Regions from separate parts of the Rhizobium sp. BK512 genome, predicted to be linked through region 1. Evidence: riboswitches for the same ligand, from Rfam matches in the RefSeq annotation. Region 1 holds a riboswitch; each other region holds the start of a gene.

Region 1 (4,579 bases):
ATGGCCGCAGGCACACTGGCCGACCGCTACGGCCGCAAGCGCGTCTTCCTGATCGGCATTGCCGTCTTCGGCCTCACCTCGCTGATTGCCGGCCTCGCGCAGGATGTTTCGCTGCTGATCGTTGCTCGTTTTCTGCAGGGAATGAGCGGCGGCTTCATGCTGATCTGCCAGGTAGCCGTGCTCTCCCATCAATTCCAAGAGGGCCGCGCCCGTAGTATCGCCTTCGGCTGGTGGGGCATCATTTTCGGCATCGGCCTGGGCTTCGGCCCGATCGTCGGCGTCGGCATCGTGGCGGTGGCCGGATGGCAATGGGTATTCCTCATCCATGCCGTGCTGGCGGCTGTGACAATCGCTCTCGCGCTGACGGGAATTCAGGAATCGCGTGATCCTGCAGCCGGACGGCTCGATATCGCCGGCATCGCTACCCTTTCGCTGGCGGTCTTCTGCCTTGCCTTCTTCATCACCCAGGGGCCTGCTCTCGGTTTTGCGAGCCCGGCTGCGCTTGGCATTATCGGACTTGGTGCCGCAAGCCTCGTCGCCTTCGTCGTTGCCGAAAAGCTGAACCCGCGACCGATGTTCGATGCCTCGGTGTTCCGCATCCGCACCTTCTCGGGCGCCATTGTCGGTTCGGCCGCCATGAATATCAGCTTCTGGCCTTTCATGATCTATTTGCCGATCTGGTATGAAGCCGGCCTCGGTTACGGCAGTGTGGCCGCCGGCATCGCCTTGCTGGCCTATACGCTGCCGACGCTGGTCGTGCCGCCGCTTGCCGAGCAGCTTATGCTGCGCTACCGGCCGGGTATCATCATTCCCGGCGGCCTTTTCACCATCGGGCTCGGCTTCCTGCTGATGAAGTCAGGCAGCGCCGCCGCCGCGCCAAGCTGGCTGACGATGCTGCCCGGCGCGCTGCTTGCCGGCATCGGGCTTGGCTTCACCAATACCCCGGTCACCAACACGACAACCGGTGCGGTATCCAGCGACCGCGCCGGCATGGCCTCCGGCATCGACATGAGCGCCCGGATGATCTCGCTCGCGATCAACATCGCAGTCATGGGCTTCATCCTGTTCAGTGGTGTGCTCTCCCATCTGAAGAGCGCCTTGCCGAACTCGATGGACGCAGGCGATCTGCGCCTGCTTGCCGAACGGATCTCCGCCGGCAGCATCGCCGCCCTGCCTGATATTCCCGCCGAGACGGTGCATGATGCGCTGGTCGCAGGCTTCGGCGGTGTCATGCTCTATGGAGCGATCGGCGTCTGGATTCTCGCTGCTGCGAGCTTCCTCACCTTTGGCCATTGGAGAACACCGGCCTGCCCCAAGGATTGCAGCACCCAGCCGGCCGAGTGAAGCACACCCGCGCCGGCTCAAACCGGCGCTGCCTCGCCTTCCACCTGCCCCCAGCCGTCATGGAAAACCAGCTCTTCCAGCGCCACCCGCTGCCGCCAGCCTTTGACCGCCAGTTCCGGCTCCTCGTAGAGCCGGTCGACGAAGCCGGCGCAGAGCCAGGCGACCACTTCGATATGATCGGGAATGCCAAGTATCTCCTTGAGGTCGCCCTCGCGAAAGATGCTGACCCAGCCGATGCCGACGCCTTCGGCACGGGCCGCGAGCCACAGGTTCTGGATGGCGCAGACGGTGGAATAGCTGTCCATGCGCGGATTATGCGTGCGTCCCAGCACGACGCTGCCGCTGCGGGTGGGATCGCAGGTCACGCAGATGCCGAGCGGCGCCTGGACAATGCCTTCGAGCTTCAGTGAACGATACTTTTCCTGCCGCTCGCCGTTGAACATGCGGGCCGCTTCCTCATTCGCCCCGAGGAACGCATCGCGCACGCGCGCCCTCACCTCGGCGCTTTTCACCAGAATGAAATTCCACGGCTGCATGAAACCGACCGAAGGCGCGTGGTGCGCCGCCGTCAAAAGCCGCGTCACCAGATCGTCCGGCAAGGGATCGGGCAGGAACTGGCTGCGCACGTCGCGCCGCGTCATGATCGCGTGATAGACGGCCTCGCGTTCGGCCGCAGAAAAGCTGGATGCCGGACAAACGGCATCATCAATGGGTCGCATCGTCAAATCCCCAACAACGCAACCGCCCGCCGTCCGCGCGGGTTGGGTCTATCTTGCCAGGCCGGTCTTCTGACTCGGCGTCCTTCGCTTCGCCGCTGCCTTCCCGGCCGCAAGGCCAGTGGCGTAGTTTGAACGGCGAGCGTCAGCCTTACAGCGTTGGGCACGTTCCGGTCTTCCACCGGATTCCCGATTCTCCCGCTGGTGACAGCGGGCACCTGACAGGGCGATCTATGGCGCGGAAAGGGCATGGCCGCAAGCCACATGCGACATTCATTTCGTGGACAGGTTGAAAATGCTGGCCTAGAACGAGACCCTGATCCGAGCGGCGCCATTGGCGTCGAATCCCTTCTCCTTGCATCCCGGTTGCCCGTGTCCCGCTTAACGCCGATGATCCTTGCGGTCGCCCTGTTCATGGAACAGATGGATTCGACCGTGATCGCCACCAGCCTGCCGGCTATAGCGGCCGATATCGGCACTTCGCCGATCGCGCTGAAGCTTGCGGTAACCAGCTACCTTGTGGCGCTTGCGATCTTCATTCCGATCAGCGGCTGGATGTCGGATCGCTTCGGCGCGCGCAACATTTTCCGTCTGGCAATCTCCGTTTTCATGGCCGGTTCGATCGCCTGCGCCTTTTCCAATTCCATCGCAGCCTTCGTCATTTCCCGGCTCATCCAGGGCGCCGGCGGCTCGATGATGACGCCGGTCGGACGGCTGCTTCTGGTGCGCGGCACGCCACGTCACCAGCTGGTGAATGCCATGGCGTGGCTCACCATACCCGCTCTTATCGGCCCGATCATGGGCCCGCCGATCGGCGGCTTCCTGACGACCTATCTCAGCTGGCACTGGATCTTCTGGATCAATGTGCCGATCGGCATTATCGGCATTGCGCTGGTCACCCGCTTCCTGCCGGCAATTGAGCCGCGCAGCCCGAAGCCGATGGATTTTCCGGGTTTCTTCCTGTCCGGGATCGGCTTTGCCGGCTTCGTCTTCGGCATATCCGTCATCAGCCTGCCCGCCGTTCCCGTCATCTACGGCTATGTCACAGTCGCGGTCGGCGTCCTCTCCGGCATCCTGTATTTCGTCCATGCCAGGCGCACGCCGCATCCGTTGCTTGATCCGAAAATGTTCCGCTACCCGATGTTTCGGGCGGCGATCCTCGGCGCCTCGAATTTCCGCATGGGGCTCGGCGCGCTGCCCTTCCTCATGCCGTTGATGCTGCAGCTCGGTTTCGGCCTGACACCGCTGCAGTCTGGCTCTGTCACCTTCGTCAGCGCACTCGGCTCCATGGGTTCGAAATTCGCCGCAACCCGCACCTATAACGCCTTCGGCTTCCGCAACGTCATCGCGCTCACTACCTTCCTTGCCGCAATCTTCCTCGGTGTGAACGGCCTCTTCACTGCTCAAACGCCGATCTATCTCATCATGGGCTCTCTTCTCGTCGGCGGACTGCTGCGCTCCATGGCCTTCTCGGGTGTCAACGCCATGGCCTTCGGGGATGTCGACGAGGCCGACAGCAGTCAGGCGACGGCCATCAATGCCGTGGCGCAGCGCATCTCCATGGCCATGGGTGTTGCAGTCGCAGGGACGATCCTGGAAGTGTCCGCCAGCTTCCACGGCGGCCAACTTACGGTCACCGATTTCCATATCGCCTTCTTCATCGTGGCAGGGATTTCCTCACTCGCCTGCATCACTTTCCTGCGCCTGCCCGCCAATGCAGGCGATGACATGACGACACGCCGCGGCAAGCATGGACATGCCGAAGCGGCTGCGCCGGAAGATGCCCAGAGAGAGGCAATGGCCGAAAGCCGATAAAACTTCACAGGCCTGTCATTTTTCCTCACAGAATCCACGTGACAATTCCAATTCGCATGTCTACATAGGCGGCATGTCGATTTCGTCCGTTTACGCATCGCGATTTTATTCGTACCGCTGCTTCCAGCGGATGCGGGTCTGTGCGTAACCGAAACTAACGCGACGACACACCCGAACAGCCGCTAGTCAACCTGGCGGCTTTTTTGTTCCGCCACGGTATGACCAAACAGGAGAGCATACCGTGACTGACACTATTGATGATCTGCGCATCGTCGAGATCACCCCGCTGACCAAGCCTGCCGATATTATCAAGGAAATCCCGCGTGACCGAGCGGTGACCGAGACCGTGACCGGCACGCGCGACACGATCCACAATATCCTGACGGGCAAGGACGACCGCCAGCTGGTCATCATCGGTCCCTGCTCGATCCATGATCCGGCAGCCGCCCGCGAATACGCGTCCCGTCTCGTCGAGCAGCGACGACGCCTCTCCGGCGATCTCGAAATCGTCATGCGCGTCTATTTCGAAAAGCCCCGCACCACCGTCGGCTGGAAGGGTTTGATGAACGACCCGCATCTCGACGGCAGCTACCGCATTGAGGAAGGCCTGCGCCTCGCCCGCCGCCTGCTGCTCGACATCAACGCCATGGGCCTGCCGGCCGGCTGCGAATTCCTCGATACGATCACGCCGCAGTACATCGCCG
Region 2 (4,579 bases), on a different contig from region 1:
TCGGCGCCCGCGGCAGGCTCGACTTCACCGTGATCGGCAGGGCCGTCAACGAGGCCTCGCGGATCGAGAAACTCTGCGGCGAACTTGGCCAGCCGCTTCTGATGTCGGAAAGCTTCGCGGCTGCCTGCGGTGTCGCCTGCGAACGCCTGGGATCGTTCGAGTTGCGCGGCGTTTCGAGGAAGGCCGACGTGTTCAAGCTTGCGGATCCGATCGTGGCATCGGCTCGAAAATCGGCGGCAAAGGCCTCAGATCTCGCCTGACACCTCGCGGCGCCGGCGGTCGAGTTCTTCGCTGTAGCGGCGCAGCGTGTGGCTTTCGCTGAGCTGGCCGATCACCTTGCGCTCGATGAGGTTGTTGACGACGGCAAGCGCTTCGCTTTCCGTCTTGTCGAAGATCGCGGCCGCCTGTTTGGCATTCATCTGCGGCTGCAGGAAATCGTTCTTATAGCGGATGAAATCACCGAGATTCTGGGCTTCGTCCTGCGCGCTGGTGGGGTTTGCGTAGATTTCCGGCACGAGCACGAGGCCGGCATATTTGTCGCCCTCATCGACGAGGATGACACGCTGCGTCGAGCCGATGGGGAAAGCCTCCCTGAATGCGTCCAGCGTTATTCCGAGTCTTGCGGTCTTCACGTCTGAACGCATCAGCTTGTCGACGGTGAGATTGCGGATCCAGCCGACATCATGGGCGCTGCGGATGCTTTCGCCGCGCAAGTGAAAGCGCCATGTGGCGAAGGAGTAGCCGAAGGTCGTGCGCACCACGAGCGAGGAGGTGATGACGGCTGCGAGCACCAGTGCGGTGATCGGAAAGTCGCCGGTGATCTCCAGCGCCAGGAAGGTCATGGTCAGCGGCCCGCCAATGACGGCGACGGCGAGCGAGCTCATGCCGACCACGGCATAGATCACGGGCGTCAGCGTCGCATCGGCGAAATAGGGGGCGGAATAGGCAAAGAGCTTGCCGAGCAGCGCGCCCATGAAAAGCGAGGCGAAGAACAGGCCGCCCCTGAAGCCGGAGCCGATGGAGACGGCGGATGCCACCGACTTCAGAAGGAAGAGACCGATCAGCGCGGGGATCGTGATCTCGTGGGAGAGGTTCAGATGCAGCGCGCCGTGGCCGGCGGCCAGCACCTGCGGCGAGACCAGCGCCAGCAGGCCGACGACGATGCCGCCGAGCGCCGGGCGGAAGGGCAGCGCGATGGCGCTCTTGCGCGCCAATTCCTCTACGAAGGAGACGCCCTGCATGATGAGGATGCCTACGCCGGCGCAGAAGGCGCCGAGCGCAATGGCCGGCACGTAGTCTGCCGGCTGTACAGCGCCGAAACTGCCGACATCGATGATGAAATCGCTGCCAGCAAGAAGGCGCGCAACAAGAGTTGCGACAAGCGCTGAGACGACGACAGGCGTCAGCGACATAATGGTGTAGGTGCCGATGATAAGCTCGAAGGCGTAGAAGGCGCCGGTCAGCGGCGCATTGAAGGCGGCGGCGATGGCGCCGGCTGCGCCGCAGCCGACGAGCACACGCAGGTCCGCGCGGCGCAGCTGCAGCTTCAGGCCGAATTTCGAGGCGATGCCGGCCGCAAGCTGCGTATAACCGGCTTCCAGGCCGACGGATGCGCCGAAGCCGTTGGAAACGAGGTTCTGGATCGCGACAAGGATGCTGTCCGTCAGCGACAGGCGGCCGCCATGCAGCGCATTGGCCTCGATCGGGTCGACCATCGGCTTTTTGCGCCATTTGGCGAGAATGAAGAGCAAGAGCCCGAGAAGCATGCCGCCGGCTACCGGGGCCGACATCAGCAGAAACTTGCTGTCGATCTGCGAGGCGCTGAGCCTCGTCGTGCCGTCTATGCCGAAGATCAGGCTGTGCATCTCTTCCGAGGCATAGCTCATGGCTGAGACCGCAAGCCCCGATACGATGCCGACAAGCGCGCCGGCAAAGACCATGCCCATTTCGCTGTGGCGAATGAGCGCGCGCAGGCGCCCCGGATCGAAGGCGGTGCCTAGAGGGCCGAGGCGGCGAATGTGCATTCGGGAGAGCATCATGGGGAAATTAGGCGGCAAGAATAGGGGTCAAGGGCGGAGCCGGCATCCGCATGAGCGGCAATTGCGGCAAAAAACCGGCCGGGCCGTAAAGTTTTTGTGACGTAAGCCTTTGATTAAAGACGATAATATCGGTAGTGTAAGTCGAGATGAACATGAGCGGGACGTTGCGCGGCAATTGACATGGGGGTTGCACGCGCCTAACCATGAATCCACATAATGGATGGTTCCGGATCGGCAAACGCCTTCCGGATTAAAAGGGAATGTGACGGGGCGGACCCAAGCCGGGCGCCTTCATCACAGCCGACCCCGCGACTGTAGAGCAGTCAGGGTCTTCCATCCGGCATTTGGATTGCGGCGCCGACAGTCTTGCATTCTGCAAGCGGGCAAGGCGGACAAGTGCCGGAAAAGCCACTGGAAATGCATCGTGATCAGCCGGGGCAGGACGCCTCTAATTCTACGAATCGTCCGCCTTTTCACGAGATGCAGCCGGGAAGGCGAGGCGGATCCGCTGGCACGATAAGGGGCGACCGAGCGGTCGCCCCTGTCGCGGCCGATAACTGCGAGCCAGGAGACCTGCTATCCGTGCCGGGCATAATGCCCAATTTGGGCGCTTTGCCCGCTGCCAGCACGGAGGTTGTCTTGGCTGAAGGATGTTATTCAGCGCTGCCTCTGGTGGTGCGATATGGGCGCGGTGTTCCGCCGCCCCTCTGTGATGAGCTTCTGGCGCAGGCCGTTTTCTCTTCCCTGATTCCTGTGACAAGCACAGGAATGAGGGGTGCGGCGAAGGCCGTGCCCATCCTCAACGGACGGTGCTGTCATGACCACCACCTTCATCCTCGGCGGCGCTCGCTCCGGCAAATCCCGCTTCGCCGAAAATCTTATTGCCACGAGCGGTCTCGAGCGCCATTACATCGCCACCGGCCGCGCCTGGGACGACGAGATGCAGGCGCGCATCGACCAGCACAGGGCCGATCGCGGCCCCTCCTGGACGACGCATGAGGAACCGCTCGATCTCACCGAGCGCCTGACCGCCATCGACGCGGAGGGCAGGGCCATCCTCGTCGATTGCCTGACGCTGTGGCTCACCAATCTGATGATGGAGGGGCGCGATATCGCCGCCCAGTCTGCCGCCCTTGCTGGCTTTCTGCCTCATGCTAAGGCGCGGCTCGTCATCGTTTCCAATGAAGTCGGCCTCGGCATCGTGCCCGAGAACCGCATGGCGCGGGAATTTCGCGACCATGCAGGCCGGCTGCACCAGATGATCGCGGCTTCGGCCGAGGATGTTTATTTTATCGCAGCGGGTCTGCCGCTGAAAATGAAGGGTTAGTTCCATGCAGCAGAAAATCCCCGCAACCGTCATCACCGGCTTTCTCGGCGCCGGCAAGACGACGATGATCCGCAACCTGCTCACCAATGCCGGCGGCAAGAAGATCGCGCTGATCATCAACGAGTTCGGCGATCTCGGCGTCGATGGTGACGTGCTGAAGGGCTGCGGTGCGGAAAACTGCACCGAGGACGACATCATCGAGCTCACCAATGGCTGCATCTGCTGCACCGTTGCCGACGATTTCATTCCGACCATGACCAAGCTTCTGGAGCGCGACCAGCGCCCTGACCATATCGTCATCGAAACCTCGGGCCTTGCCCTGCCGCAGCCGCTCGTCGCCGCCTTCAACTGGCCGGATATCCGCAGCGAAGTCACCGTCGATGGCGTCATCACCGTGGTCGATAGTGCGGCCGTTGCTGCCGGTCGTTTTGCCGATGACCACGATGCCGTCGATGCGCGCCGTGTCGAGGATGAATCGCTCGATCATGAAAGCCCGATCGAGGAACTTTTCGAGGATCAGCTGACCTGCGCCGACCTGATCGTGCTCAACAAGACCGATTTGATCGACGCGGACGGGCTTGGCCGCGTGAAGAGCGAAGTCGCCTCGCGCATTGCCCGCAAGCCTGTCATGATCGAAGCGAAGAACGGCGAGGTGCCGGCAAGCGTGCTGCTCGGCCTCGGCATCGGCACGGAAGACGATATCGTCAACCGCAAGTCCCATCACGAGCTGGAGCATGAGGATGGCGAGCCGCACGACCACGATGAATTCGACAGTTTCGTCGTCGAACTCGGCGCTGTCTCGGATACGGCAGGTTTCGTCGAGAAGCTGAAGGGCATCATCGCCGAGCATGACGTGCTGCGCCTGAAGGGCTTCATCGATGTCTCCGGCAAGCCGATGCGCCTGCAGCTACAGGCCGTGGGTGCCCGCATCGACCAGTATTTCGACCGTGCCTGGGCGCCGGGTGAGGCCCGCAATACGCGTCTCGTCGTCATCGGTCTGCACGAGATGGATCAGGACGCAGTGCGCAAGGCGATCGAAGCGCTCGTCCGAGGGTAAACAATGCATCTGCTTCTCGCTCAACAGGGGACGATCAGCTACGGGGACGAGGCGATCGACCTCGGCCAGTCGCCCGGCGATATCCTGTTCCTGTCCGCTGCCGATACCGAGCTTGCGGCGATTGCCGCGGCCCATAGCGGCAGAGAAGGAGGCTAT
Region 3 (4,579 bases), on a different contig from region 1:
TGCCCGGTATATTTGTCGAAATAGTCACCTGAGGCATATTTCGAATTCTCGAAGCCCTTGAAACTTGCGCCATGCTCGACCGCCAGGCGGTTGGATGCACGCAGAGCGTGATAGGTCACCGTGTAGAAGTAGATATTGGTGAAATCGACGCCTTCTTCCGAACCGTAATGGATGCGCTCGCGGGCAAGATAGCCATGCAGGTTCATCTGTCCCAAGCCGATCGCATGGCTGTCGTCATTGCCCTTCTCGATCGAAGGCACCGAAGAGATATGGCTCATGTCGGAAACGGCCGTCAGCGCGCGGATCGAGGTTTCGATCGTCTTGCCGAAATCGGATGAATCCATCGCCATGGCGATATTCAGCGAGCCGAGATTGCAGGAAATATCCTTGCCCATCGTCTTGTAGGAAAGGTCGTCGTTGAATTCGCTGGCCTCGCTCACCTGTAGGATTTCCGAGCAGAGGTTGCTCATGCTGATGCGGCCGGCGATCGGGTTTGCGCGGTTCACCGTGTCTTCGAACATGATGTAGGGATAGCCGCTCTCGAACTGTATTTCGGCGATCACCTGGAAGAATTCGCGGGCCTTGATCTTCTTCTTGGTGATACGGGCATCCGCCACCATCTCGCGATACTTTTCAGTCACCGATATCTCGGTGAAGGGGACGCCATAGACCCGCTCCACGTCATAGGGCGAGAAGAGGTACATATCCTCATTGTTCTTGGCGAGGTCGAAGGTGATGTCAGGCACGACGACGCCGAGCGATAGCGTCTTGATGCGGATCTTCTCATCGGCATTTTCGCGCTTGGTATCGAGGAAGCGCATGATATCGGGGTGGTGCGCATTGAGATAGACGGCACCTGCCCCCTGCCGCGCACCAAGCTGGTTGGCGTAGGAGAACGAGTCTTCGAGCAGCTTCATGACGGGGATGATGCCGGAAGACTGGTTTTCGATCTGCTTGATCGGCGCACCGGCCTCGCGGATGTTCGTCAAGGACAGCGCAACGCCTCCGCCACGCTTGGACAGCTGCAGCGCCGAATTGATGGAGCGACCGATCGATTCCATATTGTCTTCGACACGCAGCAGGAAGCAGGAGACGAGTTCGCCACGCTGCTTCTTGCCGGCATTGAGGAAGGTTGGCGTTGCCGGCTGGAAACGGCCGGAGATGATCTCTTCCATCAGATCGCGGGCAAGCTGTTCATTGCCTCTGGCGAGCGCGAGCGCCACCATGCAGATACGATCTTCATAGCGCTCCAGGTAGCGCTTTCCGTCGAAAGTCTTCAGCGTGTAGCTGGTGTAATATTTGAAGGCGCCGAGGAAGGTCGGGAACCGGAACTTCTTGGCATAGGCTTCGTCGAACAGGTCGCGGACGAAATTGAAGGAATACTGGTCGAGCACTTCCTGCTCGTAATAGCCTTCAGTTACCAGATAATCGAGCTTCTCCCGGAGATTATGGAAGAACACCGTGTTCTGGTTCACATGCTGCAGGAAATACTGCTTGGCCGCCATGCGGTCCTTGTCGAGCTGGATCTTGCCCTCATCATCATAGAGGTTCAGCATCGCGTTCAGCGCGTGATAATCCAGCGCTTCCACGGCCTTGAGCGGCTTGACGCCCGCATCCCGCGTCAGATTTGTCCCCGTGTCCAAAATCGTCCCATCCCGTCTTTGACATTGGCGACATCCTCGGCAGTCCCCAGGAGCTCGAACCGGTAGAGGTAAGGTACCTGGCATTTTTGCGAGATTACGTCGCCGGCAAGCCCGTAGGTCTCGCCGAAATTGCTGTTGCCCGCAGCAATCACGCCGCGGATGTTGGAGCGGTTTTCCGCATCATTGAGGAAACGGATTACCTGCTTGGGCACGGCCCCTTTGCCGCCGTCCCCGCAATAGGTGGGCGAGATCAGCACATAGGGTTCGCGAATGTGGATGTCTTCAGCGCCAGCGGGAATGCGCGCCGCGCGCAGTCCCAGCCTCTCGACGAAACGATGGGTATTTTCGGACCGGCTGGAATAATAGACGATCAGGCCCACCGCTTTTCTCCGGTCAGGAGAGCGCGCTGATCATGTCGGGACGGAAGCCCGCCCAGTGGTTCTCGCCGGCAACGACGACCGGAACCTGCATGTAGCCCATGCCGCGCACGCGATCGAGCGCGTCGGCATCCTCGGAGATATCGATGATCTGGTAGTCGACGCCCAAACGGTCGAGGGCGCGGTAGGTAGCGGTGCACTGTACGCAGGCAGGCTTGCTGTAAACGGTAACGCTCATCATGTTCCTCGTGATGTCAATGGATTCCAGACGCAGAACTAGGATCGGGCGCCTTGCGGCGTCCGAGGGAATGCTTGGTATTGATCTGACAAAGTTGGCGCTTTACACGCCGAACACTCTCCCCCGCACGATCTGCGCGGGCGGCGGTTTTAATGCTTTCAACATGACTTCAATCCCGAAGTGTTCAGCGGACATTCGGGGGCAGCGCAACAGGCGCGGATTTGATCCGCCTGCGTATACGCGACCTTCCGGACACCCCGCCCGTGGATACCTCGTTCAAGGCAGGTCTCCTGGCTCGCGGGTCGAAGCACCCTGCCCCCAGCCTTCCCAAAGCTTCATGCCTCAGTGACCTGAAATCGGACAGTTGCTCGCCGCTTACAGTTGCGGGGGCAGCTCCGGCTTTGTCGCGCCGTCATGGCGAGACGCACCGTATTCCCATCTTAGCCCCCGACCCTCACGAATCGAAGGAACCTTGAACACTAGATATAGTACTCGAATCCCGGTTTGCGTCAACGGATGGTTTGCGCATCGCGTTACGGCATGTTTGAAATCGCTGCATTCCTGTGAAAAACGTGGTTAATGAATGGTTAACGAAAGCAGCCTGTAGAGAAGGCCGCGTCGGAAAGAGCCGGCCCATAGCCGGCTCTCCAGGAATCGATTAGGCGCTCAGGCGCGTGTCGGCGGTGCGGCATTACGCAACTGCCGAGCGGCGGCAACCATGTTGACGAGTGCCGGGCGAACCTCTTCCCACTTGCGTGTCTTCAATCCGCAATCCGGATTGATCCATAGCTGTCCGTCCGTCAGACGCTTCCGCGCCAGCGTCAGGAGCTCCGTCATCTCGGCGACCTCGGGAACGCGGGGCGAATGGATGTCGTAGACGCCGGGGCCGATCTCGTTCGGATATTTGTAGCTGCGGAAAGCCTCCAGCAGTTCCATCTTCGATCGTGAAGTCTCGATCGAGATCACATCGGCATCCATCGCGGCGATGGCATCGATGATCTGGTTGAACTCCGAATAGCACATATGCGTATGGATCTGCGTCTCGTCGGAAACACCGGATGCGCAAAGGCGAAAACTCTCGACCGCCCAGTCGAGATAGGTCTTCCAGTCGGCCTTGCGCAATGGCAGACCCTCACGGAGAGCGGCCTCGTCGATCTGGATCATCGCAGCACCCGCCTTTTCGAGATCGATCACTTCGTCGCGGATCGCCAGAGCGATCTGCCGGCTGACATCCGCGCGAGAAAGATCATCACGCACGAAGGACCAGTTGAGGATCGTCACCGGCCCGGTCAGCATTCCCTTGACCGGCTTGTCCGTCAGCGACTGCGCGTAGCGCCACCACTCGACTGTCATCGGCTTCGGCCGAGAGACATCGCCGAAGATGATAGGCGGGCGGACATAGCGTGAACCGTAGCTCTGCACCCAGGCATGTTGCGTAAAGGCGAAACCGGAAAGCTGCTCACCGAAATACTGCACCATGTCGTTGCGCTCGAATTCCCCGTGGACGAGCACGTCGAGACCGATTTCCTCCTGCCAACGGATCGCCGCTTCGGTCTCCTTTTTCAGGAACGCATCGTAGTCCGCCTCGCTGATCGTACCCTTTGCGAAGGCCGAGCGGGACTTGCGCACATTGGATGTCTGCGGGAAGGAGCCGATCGTCGTTGTCGGGAAGAGCGGCAGGCAAAGCTTGCGCTCCTGCAGGCTGGTCCGCTCGGCAAAACCGCTGCTCCGCGTCATCATCGTCTCATCGATTGCCGCGACCCGCTGCCTAACTTTGAGATCATGCACACGTGGAGAAGCCGCTCGAGAGGCAACGGCCTGAGAGGCTGCAGCAATTACTTGATAAGCCCCGCCGGGACTGCCGAGGGCAGAGAGTTCATCGAGTTTCTGGGTGGCGAAAGCGAGCCACGACGTCAGTTCCTCATCCAGTCCGGTTTCCAGATCCAGGTCGATCGGCACATGCAGCAGCGAGCAGGATGGCGCGATCTGCAGCCGATCCGCGCCGAAGCGCTGAACCAGTGGCTCGATCTTTTTCAGGATCGCGGCAAGGTCCGCCCTCCAGATATTGCGTCCGTCGATGATGCCGAGCGACAGCGTCAAATCGGGGGACGTCTTGAGAAGGGCATCGATCTGCTGCGGAGCACGAACGAGATCGACATGCAGGCCGGAAACCGGCAATGCGAGCGCCGTCGGCAGGTTATCGCCTATATTGCCGAAATAGGTGGCGAGCATGATCTTGAGGTTCGGCACCAGCTCGTGCAGCGCACGATAGGCATGCTTCAGCGCTGCCTGCTCTTCTCCTGAGAGATCCAGCACCAGGC
Region 4 (4,579 bases), on a different contig from region 1:
GAAAGCGGGCGGCATGGGGAATGACGAGGCCGACGAAGCCGATTGAGCCCACAATGCTGACGACGCCTGCCGTCATCGCCGCTGTCACGCCGAGCAGGGTGAACTGTACGCGGCGCACGGCGATGCCGAGGGAGGCTGCGGCATCCGTGCCAAAGGCGAAGGCATCGAGCGCACGCACATGGGCAAGGCAGACGACAAAGCCTGTCAGTGCGACCGGCACGGAAAGATAGACATCCGGCCAGCGCACGCCGGAAAGCGACCCCAAGAGCCAGAAGAGCACGCCACGCGCCTGTTCGGCATTGGCCGAGGTCGTGACGATATAGGAGGTCAGCGCATTGAAGAGCTGCGAGCCCGCCACGCCGCAGAGAATGATGCGCTCGCTGGTGCCGCCAGCACCGGCCGCCAGGATGCCGACCAGCAGAAAGGCGACGACGGCGCCGATGAAGGCACCGCCGGAGAGACTGAGCACGCCATAGCCGAGACCTGATATCATGACGCAGACCGCGCCGGTGGAGGCGCCGGCTGAAATTCCGAGCACATAGGGTTCGGCAAGCGGATTGCGCAGCAGCGCCTGCAGCACCGTGCCGCACACTGCCAGCGATGCGCCGGCACTGGCCGCCGCCAGCGCGCGGCTGAGGCGGTAATCCCAGACGATGCCCTGATGGATGCGGCTGAGCTCGAATGCCGTGCCGAAGAGGCGGTTGGAAACCGCTTCTGCCGTGGTGGCGAGCGGGATTGATATCTCGCCGATCGATACGGCGAGACTGATCATGATACCGAGCAGGAGGAGGGCGGCGATGGTGAGCGTGGCAAGCGCCCACCATTTCCTCTGTGGCAAGGCAGCCTGGCTCACTGGGCCAGACCGAAGGACTGGATGCCCTTTGCCAGCGTCTCGATGCCGTCGATGGTTCTGATCGTCGGGTTCATCGACTGCGCGTCCATCATGATGAAGCGCTTGTTCCTGACGGCATCGAGCTCTTTCGTAACCGGATCGTTTTCCAGGAAATCCACCTTCACCTTGGGATCATCGGCGGCATAGCGGCGGCGGTCCATGGTGGCGATGACGATGACGGCGGGATTGGCCTGCGAAATCGTTTCCCAGCCGACGAGGGGCCATTCCTCTTCCGTCGTGACGACGTTCTTCGCCCCGAGCGTCTTCAGGATATAGGCTGGCGCGCTGTTCTTGCCGGCGATGAAGGCATCGCCTTTCACTTCCTTGCTGGAGAACCAGAAGACGACCGGCAGGTTCTTTGCCGCAGCACCGGCAACAGAGGCAACGGCCGCGGCCTCCCGCTTCTTCAGGTCGGCGATGACAGCATCGCCGCGGTCTTTCACGTCGAAGATCTCGGAGAGTTCGGCGATTTCCTGATAGATCAGGTCCATCGTGAACAGTTCCTTGCGCACGCCATCGCCGCCGTCGGTATTGATCTTGGCGACGCAATCGGCCGGCGCGACATAGGTGTTGATGCCGAGATCCCCAAACTGCTCGCGCTTGCCGACGGAGCCTTGCGTGCCGACATGCCATTCGAATTCGGCAGCCACCAGATCGGGCTCCGCGCCGACGACGGATTCGAAGCTCGGGTCATTGTCGGCCAGCCGTTTGATCCTGCTGTTGACATCGGCATATTGCGGCAGAACCGGGCCGACCCAGACGGCCGTGCCGGCAATCTTGTCGGCAAGGCCGAGCGAGAACAGCACTTCGGTCATGCCCTGGCCGATCGAGACGATCTTGGCCGGTGCCTTTTCGAAGGTGACCTGCTGGCCGCAATTGGTGAGGGTGAGGGGATATTGGGTGGCGGCAAGTGCGGGCGCAGCAAAGCCGGCCAGCCCGAGCGCGAGGGAAAAGCTCTTCAGAAGCTGTCGCATGGAAAACTCTCGATCAAAGGAAAAGGGCTAGCGGATGCCGGCGCGCGAACGATGGCCAGCGAGCGGGAGGCTAGCGGCGGATCGTCCAATCGAGACGGATGGATGGCGGCAGGTGGGGAGGGGTCTCGTCAATCATGTCTGCTCCTTGTCCGGGCATCCCCGCCCGGCTTGATTGGATCGTGATCGACGGCAGGTCTCCTGGCTCGCGAATATGTGCCGGTCATCTGCCTTCCCGCGAAATCGCAGTGGCACGGCCCTGAGGCCGAGGGCATGATCGCTGAAGCGATCAACCCCGAGATCGACAATCCGCTTACAGTTGCGGGGGCAGCCACGGTCTCGGTCCCTCTTGGGTCGTCCTCACCGTGTTCCCTATTATTCCCCTCGGAGTTCTCTTCGGGGAACCGTCGCCTCGATCTATGACGCCGCCATGGGCGACGTCAAGCGCCGGAATGCGAAGTGTGTCGGGTCCGAGGCCGCCTTAGTGACTGGCGCCCGAGCCGCCGGCGGCGACAAGCGCGAAGGGCTGGCCCTCGACGGGGATCGTACGCACCTCCTTCAGCGTCTGCGTGCTGACGAGGCGAATCAAGCTGTGACGGGGATCGGTGATGGCGATATCATCGCCGGCAACGGCCAGCCGCGGACGCGGATCGCGCCAATGACCATCCTTGCTGTAGGGCTCGGTCACGGTTTCCGATCTGACGATCTCGCCCTTGACTGTATCGAGCAGATGCAGCCTGCCATCTTCGGTGAGGATATAGGCATTCTGAAACTTTGCCGGATCGAGCACAAAATCGACGCGACGCGTTGGAAGGTCGATGATGCGATAGGGTGCGTCCGTATTATCAGGATCGATCAGCGCCAGCTTGTCCTCTCCGTAATTGCCGAGGAAGAACTGCATCGAGCGGCCGCCGAGCAGCGTCGAGACCTTGCCCCGCGGCAGCGATGCGCCATAGGCGAGCATTTCCACGCTCGGGCCTTCCGCGCCGCTGGGGCGGGCGATGAGCACGCCTTCCTCGCAACCGAAGGCGACGAGGCGGGCGGAGGTTGCCTCGCCATGCAGGCCGGTGCAGGGCGCGACATCGCCGATCTGCCGGCCATCCCGGTCGAGCACCCGCAGGCCCAGGCGTGGCGGCAGTTCGCCCTCCTTGACCGGCGCCTGCATGTTCGGCACGGAGACCAGCAGGTGATTGCCCATCGGCACAGCGACGCCGTGATGGGCGGCGATGGTGTTGACAGCTTTCGGCTCCGGCTTTTCCTGCAGCAGGCTGCTCTCCTTCAAGAGATCGAAGCGGTCGGTCCGGTCGTAGAAAATCGCCACGTCATCGCCATGCGTCACCACATGGCCCGGCTTCTCGCCCTTTATCGTCGCGCCGATCAGCTTCGGCGGCGCCACCTCGAGATCGCGATGCTCTCCATGATCGGAAAGGGCAATGCCGGTATCGATGGCATGAACGACATTCTCTTCGCCCTGGACGGCAAAGACCGTGCGCCCGGTGTCGCTCAGCGACAGGGCGGCATAACCCTTGAGATCGAAGCGGCCGATCTGTCTGCCGCTCGCAAGATCGATGGCGTGGACGACCGGCAGGCTGTGATCAGCCACGAAAAGCCGCCAACTCTCCTGCTGTTCCTCCTCGGCGCGGGAAGCCGATGGCAAGGTGGCGGATGTGAGCGCAGTGGCGACTGCGAAGATAGCGAAAAGGTGCCGGGCCATGAAATCTCCTTTAATGTAATAACATTACATCCCTGTTGTTATAAAGTTACATTTGCCTTGTCCAGTCGCGGCTGTCGAATTTTTGAGAAATTCAGGGCGCCGGCCTTGTTCGATGTCTGGCCGGCTTTTCATCATGACCGGATAGCGGTGTATGACGCAGGCCATCGATAAGCGTTTGCTGAGCCTAGCTCACAAGCCTTTCCCGCATTCCTCGTCTAATCCGGATAATCCATCGACGCTATATCCCATCCGGCACAGCTTCCGGTGTCCGTCAGCTTTCAACAGCCTTGCAAGGGATAAGCCATTGAGAACATCAGCATTTGCCGCAACCGATGCGAACACGCCGTTGCAACCTTTCTCTTTCGACCGCCGGGACCTGCGTCCAGAGGACGTGGCGATCGATATTCTCTATTGCGGCGTCTGCCATACGGACCTGCACATGGCCCGCAACGACTGGGGCTTTTCGGCCTATCCGGTCGTGCCGGGCCATGAGATCGTCGGGCGGGTATCTGCCGTCGGGAGCGCCGTTTCACGCTTCAAGGCGGGCGACAATGTTGCCGTCGGCACGATCGTCGACAGCTGCATGGAGTGCCCCAACTGCCGGCGCAATGAAGAGCAGATGTGCTACAAGGGTGTGACCGTCACCTATAATGGCCAGGACCGGGTGACGGGCGAGACCACCTATGGCGGCTATTCAGATCATATCGTCGTGCGCGAGGAATTCGTTCTCAGCGTGCCCGACGGGCTGGATCTTTCGCGGGTCGGGCCGCTGCTCTGCGCCGGGATTACCACCTATTCGCCGCTGCGTACGTGGAATGTCGGCCCCGGCAGCCGGGTGGGCGTGATCGGGCTTGGCGGGCTCGGGCATCTCGCCGTCAAGTTCGCTTCGGCGCTCGGTGCTGAGGTGACGGTTCTGACGCGCTCGGCGGGCAAGGTCGCGACGGCACGCGAACTCGGTGCCGACAAGGTGCTGCTGTCGACCGATGCCAAGGCGATGGAGGC

What was found. A riboswitch is a leader RNA that binds a small molecule or an ion and turns the genes downstream of it on or off. The one in region 1 is predicted to bind cobalamin.
Region 2: it holds a riboswitch for cobalamin, as region 1 does, so the genes downstream of both, cobU (bifunctional adenosylcobinamide kinase/adenosylcobinamide-phosphate guanylyltransferase) here and bluB (5,6-dimethylbenzimidazole synthase) in region 1, are expected to answer to the same signal.
Region 3: it holds a riboswitch for cobalamin, as region 1 does, so the genes downstream of both, nrdH (glutaredoxin-like protein NrdH) here and bluB (5,6-dimethylbenzimidazole synthase) in region 1, are expected to answer to the same signal.
Region 4: it holds a riboswitch for cobalamin, as region 1 does, so the genes downstream of both, FHX06_RS01195 (ABC transporter substrate-binding protein) here and bluB (5,6-dimethylbenzimidazole synthase) in region 1, are expected to answer to the same signal.

Annotation. Positions count from the first base shown of each region.
Region 1 is NZ_JACIAS010000002.1:467,431-472,009, reverse strand. Features, by position in the region: gene FHX06_RS08280 (MFS transporter) at 1-1,344, shown strand, start outside; gene bluB (5,6-dimethylbenzimidazole synthase) at 1,362-2,063, opposite strand; cobalamin riboswitch at 2,105-2,297, opposite strand; gene FHX06_RS08270 (MFS transporter) at 2,451-3,875, shown strand; gene FHX06_RS08265 (3-deoxy-7-phosphoheptulonate synthase) at 4,117-4,579, shown strand, end outside.
Region 2 is NZ_JACIAS010000001.1:384,347-388,925, reverse strand. Features, by position in the region: gene FHX06_RS02035 (adenylate/guanylate cyclase domain-containing protein) at 1-260, shown strand, start outside; gene FHX06_RS02030 (chloride channel protein) at 246-2,036, opposite strand; cobalamin riboswitch at 2,244-2,635, shown strand; gene cobU (bifunctional adenosylcobinamide kinase/adenosylcobinamide-phosphate guanylyltransferase) at 2,857-3,366, shown strand; gene cobW (cobalamin biosynthesis protein CobW) at 3,371-4,423, shown strand; gene cobN (cobaltochelatase subunit CobN) at 4,427-4,579, shown strand, end outside.
Region 3 is NZ_JACIAS010000010.1:299,173-303,751, forward strand. Features, by position in the region: gene nrdE (class 1b ribonucleoside-diphosphate reductase subunit alpha) at 1-1,643, opposite strand, end outside; gene nrdI (class Ib ribonucleoside-diphosphate reductase assembly flavoprotein NrdI) at 1,622-2,023, opposite strand; gene nrdH (glutaredoxin-like protein NrdH) at 2,037-2,258, opposite strand; cobalamin riboswitch at 2,521-2,748, opposite strand; gene metE (5-methyltetrahydropteroyltriglutamate--homocysteine S-methyltransferase) at 2,925-4,579, opposite strand, start outside.
Region 4 is NZ_JACIAS010000001.1:223,405-227,983, reverse strand. Features, by position in the region: gene FHX06_RS01200 (iron chelate uptake ABC transporter family permease subunit) at 1-838, opposite strand, end outside; gene FHX06_RS01195 (ABC transporter substrate-binding protein) at 850-1,866, opposite strand; cobalamin riboswitch at 2,037-2,287, opposite strand; gene FHX06_RS01190 (metallochaperone AztD) at 2,345-3,577, opposite strand; gene FHX06_RS01185 (NAD(P)-dependent alcohol dehydrogenase) at 3,882-4,579, shown strand, end outside.